DNA from 4 places in the Bradyrhizobium sp. CFUWI genome. Region 3 is predicted to be linked to each of the others. Evidence: predicted binding sites of a transcription regulator. Region 3 holds the regulator's gene; each other region holds the start of a gene.
What was found. Region 3 encodes LexA, which represses DNA repair genes until DNA is damaged. Its sites were predicted from a motif close to TGTTCNNNNTGTGTTCNG; they were not measured.
Positions count from the first base shown of each region.

Region 1: AC066S_RS09535 (DNA recombination protein RmuC) is a predicted target of LexA. The motif match lies at 1,086-1,103, and genes of this name have one in related genera.
Region 2: recA (recombinase RecA) is a predicted target of LexA. The motif match lies at 1,665-1,682, and genes of this name have one in related genera.
Region 4: AC066S_RS05335 (putative DNA modification/repair radical SAM protein) is a predicted target of LexA. The motif match lies at 3,281-3,298, and genes of this name have one in related genera.

Region 1 is NZ_JBWJZE010000003.1:465,979-470,389, reverse strand. It holds gene AC066S_RS09535 (DNA recombination protein RmuC) at 1-1,054, opposite strand, end outside; gene def (peptide deformylase) at 1,226-1,753, shown strand; gene fmt (methionyl-tRNA formyltransferase) at 1,894-2,817, shown strand; gene truA (tRNA pseudouridine(38-40) synthase TruA) at 2,938-3,675, shown strand; gene dapE (succinyl-diaminopimelate desuccinylase) at 3,840-4,411, opposite strand, start outside.
Region 2 is NZ_JBWJZE010000009.1:193,244-197,654, forward strand. It holds gene AC066S_RS21075 (DUF1835 domain-containing protein) at 1-396, opposite strand, end outside; gene recA (recombinase RecA) at 503-1,591, opposite strand; gene AC066S_RS21085 (hypothetical protein) at 2,036-2,236, shown strand; gene AC066S_RS21090 (hypothetical protein) at 2,388-2,555, shown strand; gene AC066S_RS21095 (DUF2798 domain-containing protein) at 3,213-3,470, opposite strand; gene AC066S_RS21100 (hypothetical protein) at 3,727-3,927, shown strand; gene AC066S_RS21105 (DUF6894 family protein) at 4,100-4,333, shown strand.
Region 3 is NZ_JBWJZE010000012.1:30,394-34,804, reverse strand. It holds gene AC066S_RS24645 (alpha-hydroxy acid oxidase) at 1-416, shown strand, start outside; gene AC066S_RS24640 (HAD family hydrolase) at 457-1,080, shown strand; gene AC066S_RS24635 (hypothetical protein) at 1,248-1,454, shown strand; gene AC066S_RS24630 (molybdopterin molybdotransferase MoeA) at 1,667-2,878, shown strand; gene lexA (transcriptional repressor LexA) at 3,054-3,755, shown strand; gene AC066S_RS24620 (hypothetical protein) at 4,272-4,411, shown strand, end outside.
Region 4 is NZ_JBWJZE010000002.1:333,474-337,884, reverse strand. It holds gene AC066S_RS05350 (error-prone DNA polymerase) at 1-922, opposite strand, end outside; gene AC066S_RS05345 (Y-family DNA polymerase) at 919-2,514, opposite strand; gene AC066S_RS05340 (ImuA family protein) at 2,411-3,217, opposite strand; gene AC066S_RS05335 (putative DNA modification/repair radical SAM protein) at 3,379-4,411, shown strand, end outside.

The DNA of each region.
Region 1 (4,411 bases), on a different contig from region 3:
CCTGGCGGACGTCCTCGTTCACGTCGGCGAAATGCTTCTGCAGCTTGAGCACGCGGTCGCGCAGGCGGCCGAGATCGTCGCCGAGCTTGATCACCTCGGTGCGGATCTGGTCGGCGGCATCGCGCATGCGCGCGTCCTTCATGATCTGCTGCATCACCTGGATCGCGAGCATCAGCAGCGACGGCGACACCAGCACGACGCGGGCGCGATAGGCCTTCTGGATCACGTCGTCGAAACCGTCGTGGATCTCGGCGTAGACCGATTCCGACGGCACGAACATCAGCGCCATCTCCTGGGTCTCGCCGGCGACGAGATATTTTTCGGCGATGTCGCTGACATGCTTCATCACGTCGCCGCGCAGCCGCTGCGTGGCGATTCGCCGCTCCTCGTCGGTGCGGGCGTCGTGCAGCGCCGTCATCGCCTCCAGCGGAAATTTCGCGTCGATGCAGAGTGGGCGCTGGTCGGGCAGGAACACGACGCAATCCGGCCGCTTGCCGGTCGAGAGCGTGAACTGGAACTCGTAGGCCCCCTTGGGGAGGCCGTCCTGGACGATCGCCTCCATCCGCGCCTGACCGAAGGCGCCGCGCGACTGCTTGTTGGAGAGCACGTCGCGCAAGGTGGTCACCTGGGTGGTGAGGTCGGTGAGGTTCTTGTGCGCGCTGTCGATGATGCCGAGCCGCTCATGCAGCGCGCGCAGGCTCTCCATGGTGTTGCGGGTCGAATGTTCCATGGACTGGCCGACGCGATGGGTCACCGAATCCAGCCGTTCGTTGACCGCCCGCGCCATCTCGGCCTGGCGGCCGGCCAGCGCCTGGGTCATGGCGTCGACCCGGCCGGAGGATTCGCTCTGGGCCCGCAGCACCTCACTCAGGCGTTCCTCGAGCTCGTCGGCCCGGATCGCGTGCGCCATTGCGAGTTCCGCGCCGCGCCGCCCGGACCGCGCGATGACGATGGCGATCACCACCAGCAGGACGAGGACAAGCGCACCAAAGCCGATCAGCGCGTGGAAGGTGCGCACCGGCCAGTCGTCCAGCATGAAAATGATCTCGTTCATGGCGACCGTTCTAGCCGATTCGCCGGTGCTCGCGAACGAATAGCGAACGTTCAGGGTTAATCGCCCGCTTATTTCTATGGTTAACGGAAAGCGAATTTTTATGGTTAGCGAGGGGTTAACAGGGTTCCGGGCCGCATTGACCGTATCCGGCATGGGGCTTAAATCGCGGCCATGGCCCTCAGAGAAATCATCATCCTGCCCGACAAGCAGCTGCGCCTGGTCTCCAAGCCGATCGAGAAGGTCACCTCGGAGATCCGCAAGCTTGCCGACGACATGTTCGAGACCATGTACGACGCGCCCGGCATCGGCCTCGCTGCGATCCAGGTCGCGCAGCCGCTGCGGCTGATCACCATGGACCTCGCCAAGCGCGACGAGAACGGCGAGACCAAGCCGCTGCCGCGCGTCTTCATCAACCCCGAGATCATCGCCTCCTCCGAGGAACTGTCCATTTACGAGGAAGGCTGCCTCTCGATTCCTGAATATTACGAGGAGGTCGAGCGCCCTGCGAGGGTGCGCGTGCGCTTCACCGATCTCGACGGCAAGGTGCACGAGGAGGACGCCGAAGGCCTCTTTGCCACCTGCATCCAGCACGAGATCGACCATCTCAACGGCGTGCTGTTCGTCGATTACCTCTCCAAGCTCAAGCGCGACCGCGTGATGAAGAAGTTCGAGAAAGCCGCCAAGCGCGCGGCGGAGTAGGCCACGTCCTCCGCCGTCATGCCCGGCCTTGTGCCGGGCATCCACGTTCTTTGCCGCCCCGAGCAGGAAGAACGTGGATGGCCGGGACAAGCCCGGCCATGACGAGTACCTTGCTCGTTGTTCGAGGATTGTCTCGTCACATGCCCCTCCGCCTGATCTTCATGGGCACGCCCGATTTCTCCGTGCCGACGCTGCTCGAGCTGGTCGCGCATGGCCACGAGATCGTCGCCGTCTACACCCGTGCGCCGAAGCCGGGCGGGCGGCGCGGGCTGCAATTGCAGCCGACCCCGGTCGAGGAAGCCGCGCGAAAGCTCGGCGTGCCCGTGCTGACGCCGAAGACGCTGAAGACCCAGGAAGCGCTCGACGAATTTCGTGCCTTCGAGGCCGATGCCGCCGTCGTGGTCGCCTACGGCATGATCCTGCCGCAGGCGATCCTCGATGCGCCCAAGCTCGGCTGCTACAATCTGCACGCTTCGCTGCTGCCGCGCTGGCGTGGCGCCGCCCCGATCAACCGCGCGATCATGGCCGGCGATGCCGAGAGCGGCGTGATGGTGATGAAGATGGATGTCGGCCTCGATACCGGCGACGTCGCGATGGCCGAGCGTCTTGCCATCACCGACAGTATGACAGCGCTCGATCTGCACGACCGGCTCTCGCGTCTCGGTGCCGATCTGATGGTACGGGCGATGGCCGCGCTCGACCGCGGCGGGCTCCAGCTCAAGAAGCAGAGCGCGGACGGCGTCAGCTACGCCGCCAAGATCGACAAGGCCGAGGCGCGGATCGACTGGCGCAGGCCGGCGCGCGAGGTGCTGCGCCACATCCACGGCCTGTCGCCGTTCCCCGGCGCCTGGGCCGAGCTTGAGAACGCGCGCGTCAAGATCCTGCGCTGTGAGCTGGCGCAAGGCGCCGGCGAGCCGGGCGCGGTGCTCGACGATCAACTCACCATCGCCTGCGGCGAGGGCGCGATCCGCATCATCGAGCTCCAGCGCGAGGGCAAGGGCCGGATGCAGGCTGCCGACTTCCTGCGCGGCGTGCCGTTGAAGGCGGGAGCCAAATTCACCTGACACTGTCATACCCCGCGCAGGCGGGGTATCCAGTAAGCCGAGGCTTCTCGGTCGAACCGATAGGCCGCCGCGTACTGGATCGCCCGGTCAAGCCGGGCGATGACAGCAAACTGGAAACCGATGCCCCGCTACAAGCTCACCATCGAATATGACGGCGCGCCGTTTTTCGGCTGGCAGGTGCAGGACACGCTGCCCTCGGTTCAGGGCGCGCTGGAAGCGGCCGTGAAGGCGATGACGGGGGCGGACCTGCGGGTGCATGGCGCCGGCCGCACCGATGCCGGCGTGCACGCGCGCGGCCAGGTCGCGCATGTCGACGTCGACAAGCAATTCCCGCCGGGGCGTTTTCGCGACGGGCTCAACGCGCATCTGCGCCCGAATCCGATCGCGGTGTTAGAGGCCGAGATCGTGCCCGACAGCTTCGAGGCGCGCTTCTCGGCGGTGAAGCGGCACTACCGCTATCGCGTCATCAACACCCGCGCCAATCTCGCGCTCGATGCCGGCCACGCCTGGCGCGTGCCGCGCAAGCTCGATGCCGAGGCGATGCATGCGGCAGCCCAGCGCCTGCTCGGCAGGCACGATTTCACCACCTTCCGCGATACCGAGTGTCAGGCCAAGTCGCCGGAGAAGACGCTCGACCAGCTCGACGTGATGCGCGACGGCCGCGAGATCATAATCGTCACCTCGGCGCGCTCGTTCCTGCACAGCCAGGTCCGCTCGATGGTGGGATCGCTGGTCTGGGTCGGCGAGGGCCGCTGGACCGCCGACGATCTCTCCGCAGCGCTCGCCGCCCGCAACCGCGCCGCCTGCGGCATCGTCGCGCCGCCCGAGGGCCTGTATCTGATGAAGGTGGACTATTGAACGAGAGGCGCGCGCTCACGCTACACCCACCGCCGTCATGCCCCGGCTTGACCGGGGCATCCAGTACGCCGCGGCTTCTCGGTTCAATCACTGCTGTCTCTGGAATACTGGATCGCCCGGTCAAGCCGGGCGACGACAGCGGAATGTGAGGCCGCAGTCGGGCCTCACCCGAAATACCGCGTCAGTATCCCGCGATACACCTTCGTCAGTTTCTCCAGATCGGCAACCGGCACCCGCTCGTCGATCTGGTGCATGGTCTGCCCGACCAGCCCGAACTCGATCACCGGGCAATAGCTCGCAATGAAGCGCGCATCCGACGTGCCACCCGACGTCGACAGCTCCGGCTTGCGCCCGGTCACCTCCTCGATCGCGGCGACGGCGAGATCGGTGAACGGCCCTGGCTTGGTCACGAACACGTTCGAGTTCGAGGGCTCCCAGACGATGCGGGCCTTGATGCGGTTGCCGCAGGCTTTGGCGAGGCGCGTCTCCACCAGCTCGCGCAAGCTCGCCTGGGTGTGATTGTCGTTATAGCGGATGTTGAACCTGGCGCGGGCTTCGCCGGGGATGACGTTGAAGGCCTTGTTGCCGACGTCGACCGAGACGAATTCGAGATTGGAGGCCTGGAACTGCGCACTGCCATGGTCGAGCGGCTCGTCGGAGATCGCCACGATCAGCCGCGAAATGTCCGGCACCGGATTGGAGGCGCGATGCGGGTAGGCGACGTGACCCTGCACGC
Region 2 (4,411 bases), on a different contig from region 3:
ATAATCGGGACCAAATATCAGGTCGGAGTTCAGCAATCGCAGCCTGAGCTTCAGCGCCAATGCAGGATAGCTGCCGAGGTAATCAAGCAACCAGACCAGTTGCAGCTGGTCGCGGGCAGTCGCTCCAAACCAGAGTTCGATCTCGTCGTAAAGCTCGCAAAATTCAGCCAGCGACAATTTGCGACGCTTGGCGTCGCGGGGCCAGCGGACCCAGTCCGACCAATGTTCGGCATGGCCAAGCTCTGCGGTGTAGGCAGCCAAATAAGCTGAGAGCTTTTCCACCTGCGGGAGCGGTCCCCACTCAAAACTAAAATGGAACGGGATGACGATCTCGGCCAACCCCGATCGAACGAGATCACTCCCGCCGCCCCACCCGGTCAAGATCAGCCGCTTCATCGCACCACCTGATAAACGCAAGGCAAAACGAAAACGGGCACCGAAGACGTCGGCAACTCAACGTCTTCAGCGCCCGCTCCTCGCGAAAAACCTGGCTGTCTAAGATTTACTCGTCCGTCGGCTCCTCGCCGTCGGCGTCGCGCTCGGGCGTGCCGGCCAGGATCTGCTCGGCGATCAGGCCGGAGTTCTGGCGGATCGCGGTTTCGATCTTGGCGGTGATGTCGGGGTTGGCCTTCAAGAACGCTTTCGAGTTCTCGCGGCCCTGGCCGAGCCGCTGGCTGTCATAGGAGAACCAGGCGCCCGATTTCTCGACGATGCCGGCCTTGACGCCGAGGTCGAGGATCTCGCCCATCTTGGAGACGCCCTCGCCGTACATGATGTCGAACTCGACCTGCTTGAACGGGGGGGCCAGCTTGTTCTTGACCACCTTGACGCGCGTGGTGTTGCCGACCACCTCGTCGCGCTCCTTGATCGCGCCGATGCGGCGGATGTCGAGGCGGACGGAGGCGTAGAATTTCAGCGCGTTGCCGCCGGTGGTGGTCTCAGGCGAGCCGTACATCACACCGATCTTCATGCGGATCTGGTTGATGAAGATGACCATGGTGTTGGACTTGTTGATCGAGGCCGTGAGCTTGCGCAGCGCCTGGCTCATCAGACGGGCCTGCAGGCCCGGCAGCGCATCGCCCATCTCGCCTTCGAGCTCGGCCTTCGGCACCAGCGCCGCGACCGAATCGATCACCAGCACGTCCACCGCACCGGAGCGCACCAGCGTGTCGCAGATCTCCAGCGCCTGCTCGCCGGTGTCGGGTTGCGAGATCAGGAGCTCGTCGATGTTGACGCCAAGCTTGCGGGCATAGACCGGGTCGAGCGCGTGCTCGGCGTCGATGAAGGCGCAGATGCCGCCCTTCTTCTGCGCTTCCGCCACCGTATGCAGCGCCAGCGTGGTCTTGCCCGAGGATTCCGGCCCGTAGATCTCGACGATGCGCCCCTTGGGCAGGCCGCCGATGCCGAGCGCGATATCGAGCCCGAGCGAGCCCGACGACACCGCCTCGATGTCCATGGACCGGTCGTTCTTGCCGAGCTTCATCACCGAGCCCTTGCCGAACTGGCGCTCGATCTGGGAGAGCGCGGCAGCCAGAGCTTTACTCTTGTCCATGGAAGATCCTTCGACGATACGCAGGGCAGTGGCGGACATTGGGTCGTGCTCCTTATGGCGAGGATTCGCGTGAGGGACAAACAGTTGCGAGGCGGCGCGGCGATAAAAGCAATGTACCCTATTTGTTCCAGGTTCGCAATATGTTCTTTTTGGAATTTGGCGGCTGGCCGCGCTTCTGCCCCTACCCCCAGGTTGAATTCGGGACGTCCTAATTCCCGGTGGTGGCTCGTCGCAAGCCAGCAGCCCCACAACGTAGATCCTGCATTCTGGCCGGAACGGTGAACGTTCCGCGGACGCGGTTGCGGCCCGATCCTGGTCGACCTTCATCAGCCGGCTCGTGCCTGCGCGTTGTGCGCACAACTGAACAGACGCCGTTCCGTTTATGGATCCTAATCGATCATCACCACGCGCGGGACCGCGGCGACGATCGATGATGAAACCCCGATTGCGCTGCCGCCTTCCGCGCACGGACAGGATCGTGCCATGCTCAAGCGGCGACGCTTCAAGCAACAACTGACCCTTCAAGACCGGCTCTCCGCATGGGTGAAGCAGATCAAGGAGGACGCCGCCAGCCTGCCTCCCGGCCCCGAACGGGACGCCCTCCTCAAGAAGGCGCGCCAGGCCGAGTTGGCAAATCATCTGCACGACTGGGTCAAATCGCCCGGGCTGCAACCGCCGAAATAGCGGCGCGGCCGCAACATCCCGCCCCGACCGAAGCTGACGCGCATCGAAGACGCATGCCTGGTCGTCATAAATTCGCAATCCTGCGGCACCGAACCTTTTCGCGGTCTCAGGCCTTCTCCAGGGCGAGACCGTAACTCTGGGGATCTCAGTCATGACGGACAACGAGCATCGCGAAACAATCGGGCGCAAACCTCTGCCGCAGGCGGCGCATGAGGAGATGATGAAGTTCGAGCGCAAGGAAAACGAGTTCCGCAGGAAGGACCGCGAAGAGCGCGCCAGCGAACTCCATCTTCCCCTGAATGAAATCAAGATCCATTAGAGCCTGAAGGGGGCCGGCTTCGAAACCGACAACGTCCCGCCGGCTGACGCTTTGGTCGCCGGTCGGGATCGACCGACCCGCGCGACGGCGCGACATCGCGGGGAACGGCCCGCATGGCCCCTAGCGAGTCGCGAGCTATAACGGTATCTAAACACCGCACTCAAGCCACTGAAAGAACAACAGAATTTCCATGCGGCCTACTGTGCATGGGGTTGTTTTCCAGTTTTGAGATTGGCGGCAGGCCGTGCCCGCGATCGCCGCAGGACACGAGCACCGGCAGTGCCTGCCTTACAGCAGCGCCAGCAGCACGAGGCCGATCACCAGCACCACGAAGCCAGCCGCTGTCGCGGCGGCGAACGACCGCTCTACGTTATCCATGATGCCACCCCGTAGTCGGCGTGCCACGTTTCCCCCATGACTGCGCCGAACGGTCTGAAATCTTGCCGACCTGTGTGACCGCAGTTGTGCGAACGGATGTCGAAATTGGGACCGGTGCGGGGCCAGTCTGCGGCCTCGGCCACCGGGCGTGGAAACCTGCCGCCTGTCAGGCTGCCGTAAGCGGAGCCGGCTAGGATGATGCGGCTCTGGTGTTGCAGCCCAGCACCTCGGCCTCCAACAACTCTCTGCCCCGCTTGGCTCTCCCCAGGCGGGGCTTTTTCATACCTGGCTGCCGGCTCGCGGATCCCTCTCCTCGCGGGTCAGGCGCAGCGCGAAGGCGCGGATCGCAGGCGCCGCCAGGAGCACGATCGGCAGCATCGCGGCCCAGGCGATCAGCCACGACGCCATCCAGTGACCGACGAAGATCGCCGCGCTGCCCGCGGGCCAGCTGGCGATCCCGGCCGCGATCAGCGAAGTCAGTCCGGACTGGATGATCCCGAAGACGAAATGACTGTAGCGGCGGGGAATGCCGAGCATGACGGACCCATGTTGCTTGCCGTCATCAGGGCAAGCAAGGCACATGCCGCCGCGCGCATCGGCAACGTTGGCAGGAGCCGGTCTGCGTCGCGTATCGCGCGGCGCAACACCCGCAAACGGATGCAGCCCAGGAACTCTGTTCTTGGTCGGAGAACCACGGGGTAACTGTCCGTCAACCAACAGATTTTCCTTGCCGTGGGAATATGATGACGACCAACTTGTTTGCGATCTTGGAAGTGAATCGTGGGAGGTCACCATGAATCACAGGGGCATCGAATTCACCGTCGCCAAGACGGCGATTCCCGGAATCTGGCAATGGCAGTTCCGCATCGGCGATCAGATCAAGACGGGCAAGACCGAGACGAAAATCGATCTGCTCGCGATCCGGCGCGTGCAGCTGCGGATCGATCGGGAGCTGAAGCGATCGGCGGGGCAACGGCCTGAACCGGCCGGATAGCGCCGCGCTGATCGCGCGTGGGGCGTCTGCACTGCACCGGCGGGGGGCTGGCAGGCCCCTCGCCCCGGAATCATCCGTAGCCGCCCGGAATTGATCTGACGCTGGTTTGGGATTGGACTGCGCGCGCCCGTGGCCTTGGGGGCGAGGCCGTCACGCGCGATCGGTGCCAGCCATGCCGCTCTATTTCTTTCGTATCCGGAATGGCCGTTATTCCGGCTGCGCCGACCAGGCGACGGAATTCGCCGATCGCGATTCGGCCTGGAAAGAGATGACCAATGTCTGCGCCGACATGACCGCCGGCATTGCCCGCAAGCTCCAGGAAAATTCCGAATGGCACATGGAGCTGCTGGACGAGGCCAAGGAGCCGATATTCCGGATCCGCATCGTCGCCGAAACGCTCGACTAAAGCGCGATGCGATTAGGATGAATCGTCATCGCGCTTTAGGTTGTTGTTTAAGCATGATCTTTTCGGAAAACCGCTGCG
Region 3 (4,411 bases):
TCGATCACGGCGTCGAATGGATCTACGTCTCCAATCATGGCGGCCGCCAGCTCGACCATGGCCGCGGTGCCATGCATGTGCTGCCCGAGATCGTCGAGGCCGTGAAGGGCCGCGCCAAGATCATGGTCGACGGCGGCATCTGTCGCGGCACCGACATCGTCAAGGCGATCGCGGCAGGCGCAGATCTCGTCGGCATCGGCCGGCTGCAATGCTGGGCGCTGGCGGCCGCCGGCGAAGCCGGCATCGCGCGGATGCTGGAGCTGCTGGAAGACGAGGTGCTGCGCTGCCTCGGCCTGTTGGGTGCCACATCGTTTGCCGAGATCGACAAATCCTGCCTGCATCCGGCGGCCGCCACCAACGCGCCGAGCGTGTTCAGCGCGTTCCCGCTGTTCGACCACGAGCCTTATCGGTACTAACCTTACGGATTCCTGCCGACATTGAAGTGAAAAGGACGCAATGACATCGCTCTCTCCCGGCAGCGCGGATGCGCTTCTGTTCGATCTCGGGCGCGTGGTGCTCGACATCGACTTCTCCAAGGCGATCGCCTGTTGGGCGGGACATGCCGGCTGCCAGCCCGAAAGCCTCCTAGCGCGCTATGTGCGCGACGAGGCCTACCGGCTGCACGAGGTCGGCAAGATCAGCGACGCGGATTATTTCGCCTCCTTGCGCGCTTCGCTGGGAATCGGCATTTCGGACGCCCAGTTCCTGGAGGGCTGGAATGCGATCTTCGCCGGCGAGATGCCCGATATCGCCGAGCTGTTACCGCGTGCGGCAAAGCAGATGCCGCTCTACGCCTTCTCCAACACCAATCGGCCGCATGTCGACTATTTCTCGAAGGAATATGCCGATCTGCTCGGCCATTTCCGCGAGCTGTACCTGTCGTCCAGCATCGGCCTGCGCAAACCGGATGCCGACGCCTTCGACCATGTCGTCGCGGCGATCGGTGTGCCGGCCGAGCGCATCGTGTTCTTCGACGATCTCGAAGAGAATATCGAGGGAGCACGGGCGCGTGGCTTGACGGCCGTGCATGTGACGTCGCCCCGCGACGTCGGCAACGCCTTGAAGGCATTGGGGATCTAAGGTTGCGCTGCCTCCCCGGCGGTCGGCAGCCGGCCCGCGTCCGGCGCTAAATTTGCAGGAAGTGTGGAACCTGATCACTTTGTGCATTTTTATACGGAGTTCCCGGAACGGAATACCCCTCTTCGGACTCATCAGTCCGTTGGGATTTCTACATCGGACTGATCCACGTGCTGGGCAAAACCTACCTCACCAAGCAAGCCTCTCTCCTGCTTGAATTCGCAAGAAACACCTCGGATTCCGAGCTTTCCGCCAAGCTGATCAGCAAGGCTGCGGACCTGAAATCGCAGGCCGATCCGCTCCCCGACAAGGACCAAGGCCCCAAACCGCCCGACGTCGCATGGAACGTCAGCCCGGACGGGCCGACCGGGAGTTGACCGATTCCGGCGTGGCGCTCGTGCCTTGCCATGGCCATCTTCCATCCCGGTCTGTCTCGCATTCCGGATCATGCGCTTGGCGGACCTGCGCTTGCTCCTCCGCCACGGAGATCACGCAGGATAGATCAGCTGCGTGCTGCTTTGCCTTGCGCCTGCAGTCAGCTAGAACTCTCGCCGCCCATTGACCGATGTGCCGAGCAGGAGTTTCGCCCGTGGCCCTGATGCCGGTTTCCGACGCCCTTGCTGCGGTGCTGGCAGGTGCAGAGCCGCTGCCTGAACAGATGGTTTCGCTCGACGAAGCCTATCACCGCGTGCTCGCGCATGACCTCGCGGCACGGCGCACGCAGCCCCCGCAAGCGATGTCGGCGATGGACGGCTATGCGGTGCGCGCGGCCGATGCGGCAACGATCGATTCCCGGCTGACGGTGATCGGCGAGGTCGCGGCCGGCCGTCCCTTCGCCCGAACGGTCGGCGCGGGGGAAGCGGTGCGGATCTTCACCGGCGGCGTCGTCCCTGATGGTGCGGACGCGGTCGTGATCCAGGAGGACACCGTCACAGATGGCAACAGCGTCACCATCAAGGAAGCCGCGATCACCGGACGGCACATCCGCCCGGCCGGCGTCGATTTCCGCGAGGGTGACGTGCTCCTGCGCAAGGGAACCCGCCTGACGGAGCGCGATCTCGCGCTCGCGGCGGCGATGAATCACCCGCACCTCGCCGTCTGCCGCCGTCCCAAGGTTGCGATCCTTGCCACCGGCGACGAACTGGTGAGGCCGGGCACCGCCCCCGGGCACGGCCAGATCGTCTATTCCAACGGCTACGCCCTGCACGCGCTCGCCCGCAGCGAGGGCGCCGAGACCATCGACCTCGGGGTGGCCGCCGACACGCTGGAGGCCACCTCCGCCGGGATCCGCCGCGCCCGCGAAAGCGGGGCTGACATCCTGGTCACGACCGGCGGCGCGTCGGTCGGCGACCATGACCTGGTCCAGCAGGCGCTGCTGGGCGAAGGCATCTCGATGGCGTTCTGGAAGATCGCGATACGCCCCGGCAAGCCGATGATGCACGGACGGCTCGGCGCGATGCGCGTAATCGGCCTGCCCGGCAATCCCGTGTCGTCCTATGTGTGCGCGTTCCTGTTCATGGTGCCGCTGATTCGTGCCCTGTCGGGCCGTTCAGTGATTCATCATCGCCGCGAGCGCGCCGTGCTGGGTCGCGACCTCGGTGCCAACGACCAGCGCGAGGATTATCTGCGCGCGCGCCTGGAGCTGCGCGACGATGGTACGCAAGTCGCCATTCCCGTCAGCCATCAGGATTCCTCTCTGCTTGCAAATCTTGCTGCGGCACAGGTACTTCTCGTGCGCGCACCGTTCGCGGCGAAGGCCGAGGCCGGTGGCCCCTGCGAGGTGCTGCGGCTCCCCGTCTGAGTCCACGGCCACACGCATTCCGCGAGTTTGCCGCCGTTCACGGTAAATTAAGCAGTTGCGGAACATGTATCGAACATATAGTGTCCGTTCATGATTTGTTTCGAGCATGTAGCGGCTTATCGCTGAACTCATCGTCTCGGAATCGAACGACATCAACCGGGGGACTTTGGTCGAGATGTTAACGCGCAAACAATACGAGCTTCTGAGGTTCATCAGCGAACGTTTGAAGGAAAGCGGCGTGCCGCCCTCCTTCGACGAGATGAAGGATGCGCTCGACCTGCGCTCGAAGTCGGGCATCCACCGCCTCATCACCGCGCTCGAGGAGCGTGGCTTCATCCGCCGCCTGCCTAACCGCGCACGCGCCATCGAAGTGATCAAGCTGCCGGAGCTGCAGGCTGCCGCCGGCGCCCGGCGCGGCTTCACGCCGAGCGTCATCGAGGGCAATCTCGGCAAGATCCGCGCGAGCTCCAGCCCGTCCATGGACGAGGGCGAGCGGCCCGTTGCAGTCCCCGTGATGGGCCGTATCGCGGCCGGCACGCCGATCGAGGCGTTGCAGACCCGCAGCCACACCATCAGCGTGCCGCCCGACATGCTCGGCGCGGGCGAGCACTACGCACTCGAGGTGCGCGGCGATTCCATGGTCGAAGCCGGTATCCTCGACGGCGACATGGCGCTGATCCAGCGCAACGAGAGCGCCGATACCGGCGACATCGTGGTGGCGCTGATCGACGACGAGGAGGCCACGCTCAAGCGCTTCCGCCGCCGCGGCGCCTCGATCGCACTCGAGCCCGCCAATGCCGCTTATGAGGTGCGCATCCTGCCGCCGAACCGGGTGAAGATTCAGGGCAAGCTGATCGGGCTTTATCGGAAGTACTGATTCCGGAAGGACTCGGTCCGAGATATATTTTGGCGTCTGCGTGCGCCCTTCGGTCGGCATCGCCGATCAAAGATTGGAGCGGATGAATGTCCGCTCCACGAAGCAACATCGCTTCACGGCCGTTCGCGTTCGAGAGGACAGCCGAGCGCCAGATCGTTTGGTGCAGCCGTCGCGACGCTGATCGCGGCATCGGCACGCACGCCGCCGTTGCCGCGTAATCGCATCACAATCTCCGCAACAACACGGCAGTGAACGGGCAAGTCCGCAACGCCCGCAATACAAGCGTGGAGGTATCGCAATCGAGCTGGCGACACTTGGCAGTCGTAGACGCGCGCCGGCGAAATGCACGGGACCCGGCTTTGTTCCTATCGACTTCGGGAAAGTTAATGTGATCGCGCCTCGCGAATCGCAGCCGCAGATTCGCCTATAACCGAGCAGAGCGTTGCATACTTCTACTTCGAGGCCTGCGCCTCCAAGGAGAGGTGCGGGTCGCTATCTTCGCATGAGGAGCACCCGATGTGTGACTATAGCCTGCATGCTATCGCGACGCGCCCCGCTGAAGTCGGCGAGACGATCGTCACGACAACCTTCCGCGGCACCTCGACACGCGGCTTCGCCTCCGAAGCCGATCTCTCCGTTGCGGTCTGCCTGCTGCC
Region 4 (4,411 bases), on a different contig from region 3:
GCCTGTCGTCGATCTTGCCGTCGAAATACTTCTCGACACCCGCCCAGGTCAGATCCTCCAGATGCCCCTGTGCGGTCTTGCCCGGCGGCACCGGCTCGTCCGGATATTGGTATTTGAGCTGATCGAGTGAAAACTCGATTGCGTCCGCAAAGCGCATGGTCTCCGCGATCGCATCAGGAAAATCGCGGAACAGACGCGCCATCTCGCGCGGCGTCTTCAGGAACCGTTCGGCATTGGCTTCCAGCTTCCGCCCCACAGCCTCGATCGTGGTCTTTTCCCGGATACAGGTCAGCACATCCTGCAGCGGACGGCGGCCGGGATCGTGATAGAGCACCTCGTTGGTCGCGAGCAGCGGCACCTTCGCCTTCATCGCGAGATCACCGAGCCGCGCCAGCCGGCGCCGGTCGTCGCCGCGATAGACCAGGCTCGCCGCCAGCCACACGCCTTCGGCGCGGCCGGCCTTCAGCTGCGCAAGAACGTCCAGCGCCTGGGCCGGGTCGAAGCGATGCGGCAGCGTCAGGATCAGGAGCTGGCCTTCGGAAAATTCCAGCAGATCGGCGAAGCTGAGACGGCACTCGCCCTTCTCGATCCGCGTGATGTCGTCGCCGCGCTTGCCCCGAGTCAGGAGCTGGCACAAACGGCCATAGGCGGCGCGGTCGCGCGGATAGACAAAAATGTCGGGCGTGCCGTCGATGAAGACGATGCGTGCGCCGATCAGCAGCTTCGGCTTGTGCAGCACCTTGTCATTGTCGAGCTCCTTGTAGGCCCGCACCACGCCGGCGAGCGTGTTGTGGTCGGCGATGCCGATCGCGGGAATGCCGAGCTCGCTGGCCTGATGCACATACGCGCGCGGATCCGAGCCGCCGCGCAGGAAGGAGAAGTTGGTGGTGATGCCGATCTCGGCATAGCTAAGCGCATTCATGCGAAGAGACCGTGCACATACCAGCCGGGCGAGGCGGGCTTGCCGTCGCCATCGAACACTTCCCCCTCGTAAAGACCGTCGCGAAAGATCCAGAAGCGCAGGCCCTCGGCATCCTCGATGCGGAAATAATCCCGCGTCAGCTGCTTGCCGTCCTGCCGCCACCATTCCATCGCGATACGCTCGGGCCCCTCCACCCGCACCACGGCATGCAGCGCGCGGCGCCAGGTGAATTGATGCGGCGGACCATCCGGCACGGCCGCGAACGGCACCTTGATCGGCTCCGGCTTGTCGAACAGCCTTAAGGGACGCAGCGGCGGCTCGCTCTCGACACGGGCGGGCCATTCGGCCTGCATGGCGGCAGCAAGATGATGCTGCGCCGGGGCGGCCATCACTGCACATTCGGGAATATGGGTATCCTCAGGCAGATGCACGACGACGCGTTTTCCTCCGATGCGCGCGGCGATGCGGTCGATCAGCGCGGCGAGCTCGTCATTGTCGTGGACATGGGCGTCGAGATCGCGCTGCTCCTGCACCACGATCTCGGTGCGGCTCGCCGACAGGCGCACCATGTCGAAGCCGAAGCCGGGATCGAGCGGATCGGCAAGCGCATCGAGACGCTCGCGGAACAGGCGGTCGATCACCGTGCTTTTCGTCACCGGACGTCCGGTCTCGACCATGATCGCGCGCACCACGCCATCGGTGCGGAAGAAGGCGGCTTCGAGCCTGCGCGCGCCTTTGCCCTGTTTCTCCATCGATGCGATCAGCGTGTCGGCGAGCCGCGACAGCGTCATCGCAATCATGGTGTCGGTTGCGATCGGCTCGGCGAAGCGCTTCTCCACGATGTAATCGGGCAGCGGCTTGCGTGGGCTGATCGGCGCATCGCCCTGCCCCAGCGCATGCGCGAGCAGCGTGGAGAACCGGGCGCCGAACCGCGCCGTGATCTCGCTCGGCGCGCGCGAGGCGACGTCGCCGATGGTCTTCAGGCCGGCGCGGCGCAGGCCGGTGGTGATGGCCTCGCCCGCACCGAGCGCGGACACCGGAAACCGCTCGATCGCCGCCGCCTCGCCGCCATCGGCGACGATGCTGCTAGATGCCTGCCGCGTCAGCGTACGCGCGCAGATCGACGTGCCGGCGATTGCCGCACCGACGGCAAAGCCCTGGCGAGCGAGCGCACGAACCAGCGTCGTTAGCAGCGCAGCCTCGCCGCCGAACAGATGGGCGCAGCCGGTGATATCGAGGAACAGCCCGTGCGGCGGATCGAGCGCCACCAGCGGCGTGAAGCGGTCGCACCAATCGGCGACATCGCTGAGCGTCTTCGCATCGGCCGCGACATCGGCGTCGAACACTTTCAGATCCGGGCACATCGCCCGCGCATTCGCCAGCGGCTGACCAATGTACAGGCCGAGGCGCTCGGCGGCCTCGTCCAGCGCATGGATCACCAGCGCATTGTTGTCCTTGATGACGACGATGCTCGGCTCATGATTGGCTTTACCCAGCCCGGCGCTGTTGAAAAACCGCTGAATCCTGTCGATCGGCAGGCGCGGCAGCCACAGGCTGAGAATACGTCGACGGTTCGCTGAACTGGCACTCATCACAATTCCATTCCATGATCCACCGGCCGCAGGGGCCATGACGATTGCGCAAGAGCGTGGCATCGAAGCGCGGCGCGCCCCAAACGCTCCAAGGCGCCGCAGGCATTGAAGCCGGTCCCGGCGGCGAATGCGCCGCGCGCAGCATCCATCGCGTCTCCGCAGTCGACGGCAAAGGTTGCGCGGCCATGCGCAGCATCAGGCCGGTGACGCCGGAGCCTTGCGCGGCCAGCGTCAGCTTGCGGCTCGCCACGAGATCGAACTGCCTGGTCTCGCCCCAGAGCTCGAGCACGACGGCGCCCAGCGCGTCGCAGGCAAGCGCATCGGCCGAGGTGCGCAGCGCGCTCTCGACATCGGCGGCGCGGACCGTCACCACGCGGCGCGGATCGAGGCCCAGCTCTCTGAGCCCGCTCATCGACAGCGCGCCTGTTTCCACTTCCGAAAAATCCTGCCGCACCCACAGCAGCGGTTTGCGCGCCGCCACGCGCCCCGCAAGCCCCATGACAAAACCCGTTGCGGCCACGCCCTGGCGCCCTTCGCAAAACACCTCGTGGATCGCCGCACGCGCGAGCCCGCCCTTCAGCGCGCCATCGGCCTGGCCATGGCCGAGCGCCACCCGATCGTGCTGATGCACGATCTCCGCGGTCTCGATGCGCTCGATCTGGCCGCGCAAGATCGCAAGCGCGCTCATACGTGCGCCGCTCATGCTCGCCGCTCCTTCAGGAATGGTGCCGTGGTCTTCAAAAGAAGAACCAGCGGCTGGCTCATTTGTTCATGATATGTTCTAATATAAAGCTAACGGCGCGCGGAGAGTCAATCGAATTGGCGCGCTTTCGGATTCATGAGCGGAATCAACGGGATTCAAACATGGACGTGCAACGCAAACTGGAAATCCTGGCCGATGCCGCCAAGTACGACGCGTCCTGCGCCTCCAGTGGCACCGAAAAGCGGGATTCCAGCGACGGCAAGGGCATGGGCTCGACCGCGCCCGGCATGGGCATCTGCCATTCCTATGCGCCGGACGGACGCTGCATCTCGCTGCTCAAGGTGCTGCTGACCAACGCCTGCAATTACGACTGTCTTTATTGCGTCAACCGCGCCTCCTCCAACGTGCCGCGCGCCCGCTTCACCATCGACGAGGTCGTCAAGCTGACGCTCGACTTCTACCGGCGCAATTACATCGAGGGCCTGTTTCTCTCCTCCGGCATCATCCGCAGCCCCGATTACACGATGGAGCAGGTGGTGAGTGTCGCGCGAAAACTGCGCGAGGAACATCACTTCCGCGGCTACATCCATCTGAAGACCATTCCCGAGGCCGACGATGCCCTGATCGCGGAAGCCGGCAAATATGCCGACCGCCTCTCCATCAACATCGAGATGCCCGAGGAGACCAGCCTGCAGCAATTCGCGCCCGAGAAAGACGTGCGCGCGATCCGCCGCACCATGGGCCGGCTGCGATTGAAGCTGGACGAGGCCGAGGAAGGCCGCAGCGCAAAGACGAAGGCCAAGCCGCAACGCTTCGCGCCGGCCGGCCAGAGCACGCAGATGATCGTCGGCGCAGACAGCGCCTCCGACCACACCATTCTCCACACCAGCGCCAATCTCTACGGCGCCTACCGGCTGCGGCGCGTCTATTATTCCGCCTTCAGCCCGATTCCCGACGCAAGCCGCGCCTTGCCTCTGGTGCAGCCACCGCTGCTGCGCGAGCACAGGCTCTACCAGGCCGACTGGCTGATGCGGTTCTACGGCTTCGACGTCGGCGAGATCGTCGACGACAGCGCCATGCTGCCGCTCGAGATCGATCCAAAGCTCGCCTGGGCGCTGCGCCACCGCGACCGCTTCCCGCTCGACGTCAACCGTGCCAGCCGCGAGGAATTGCTGCGCGTGCCGGGCTTCGGCA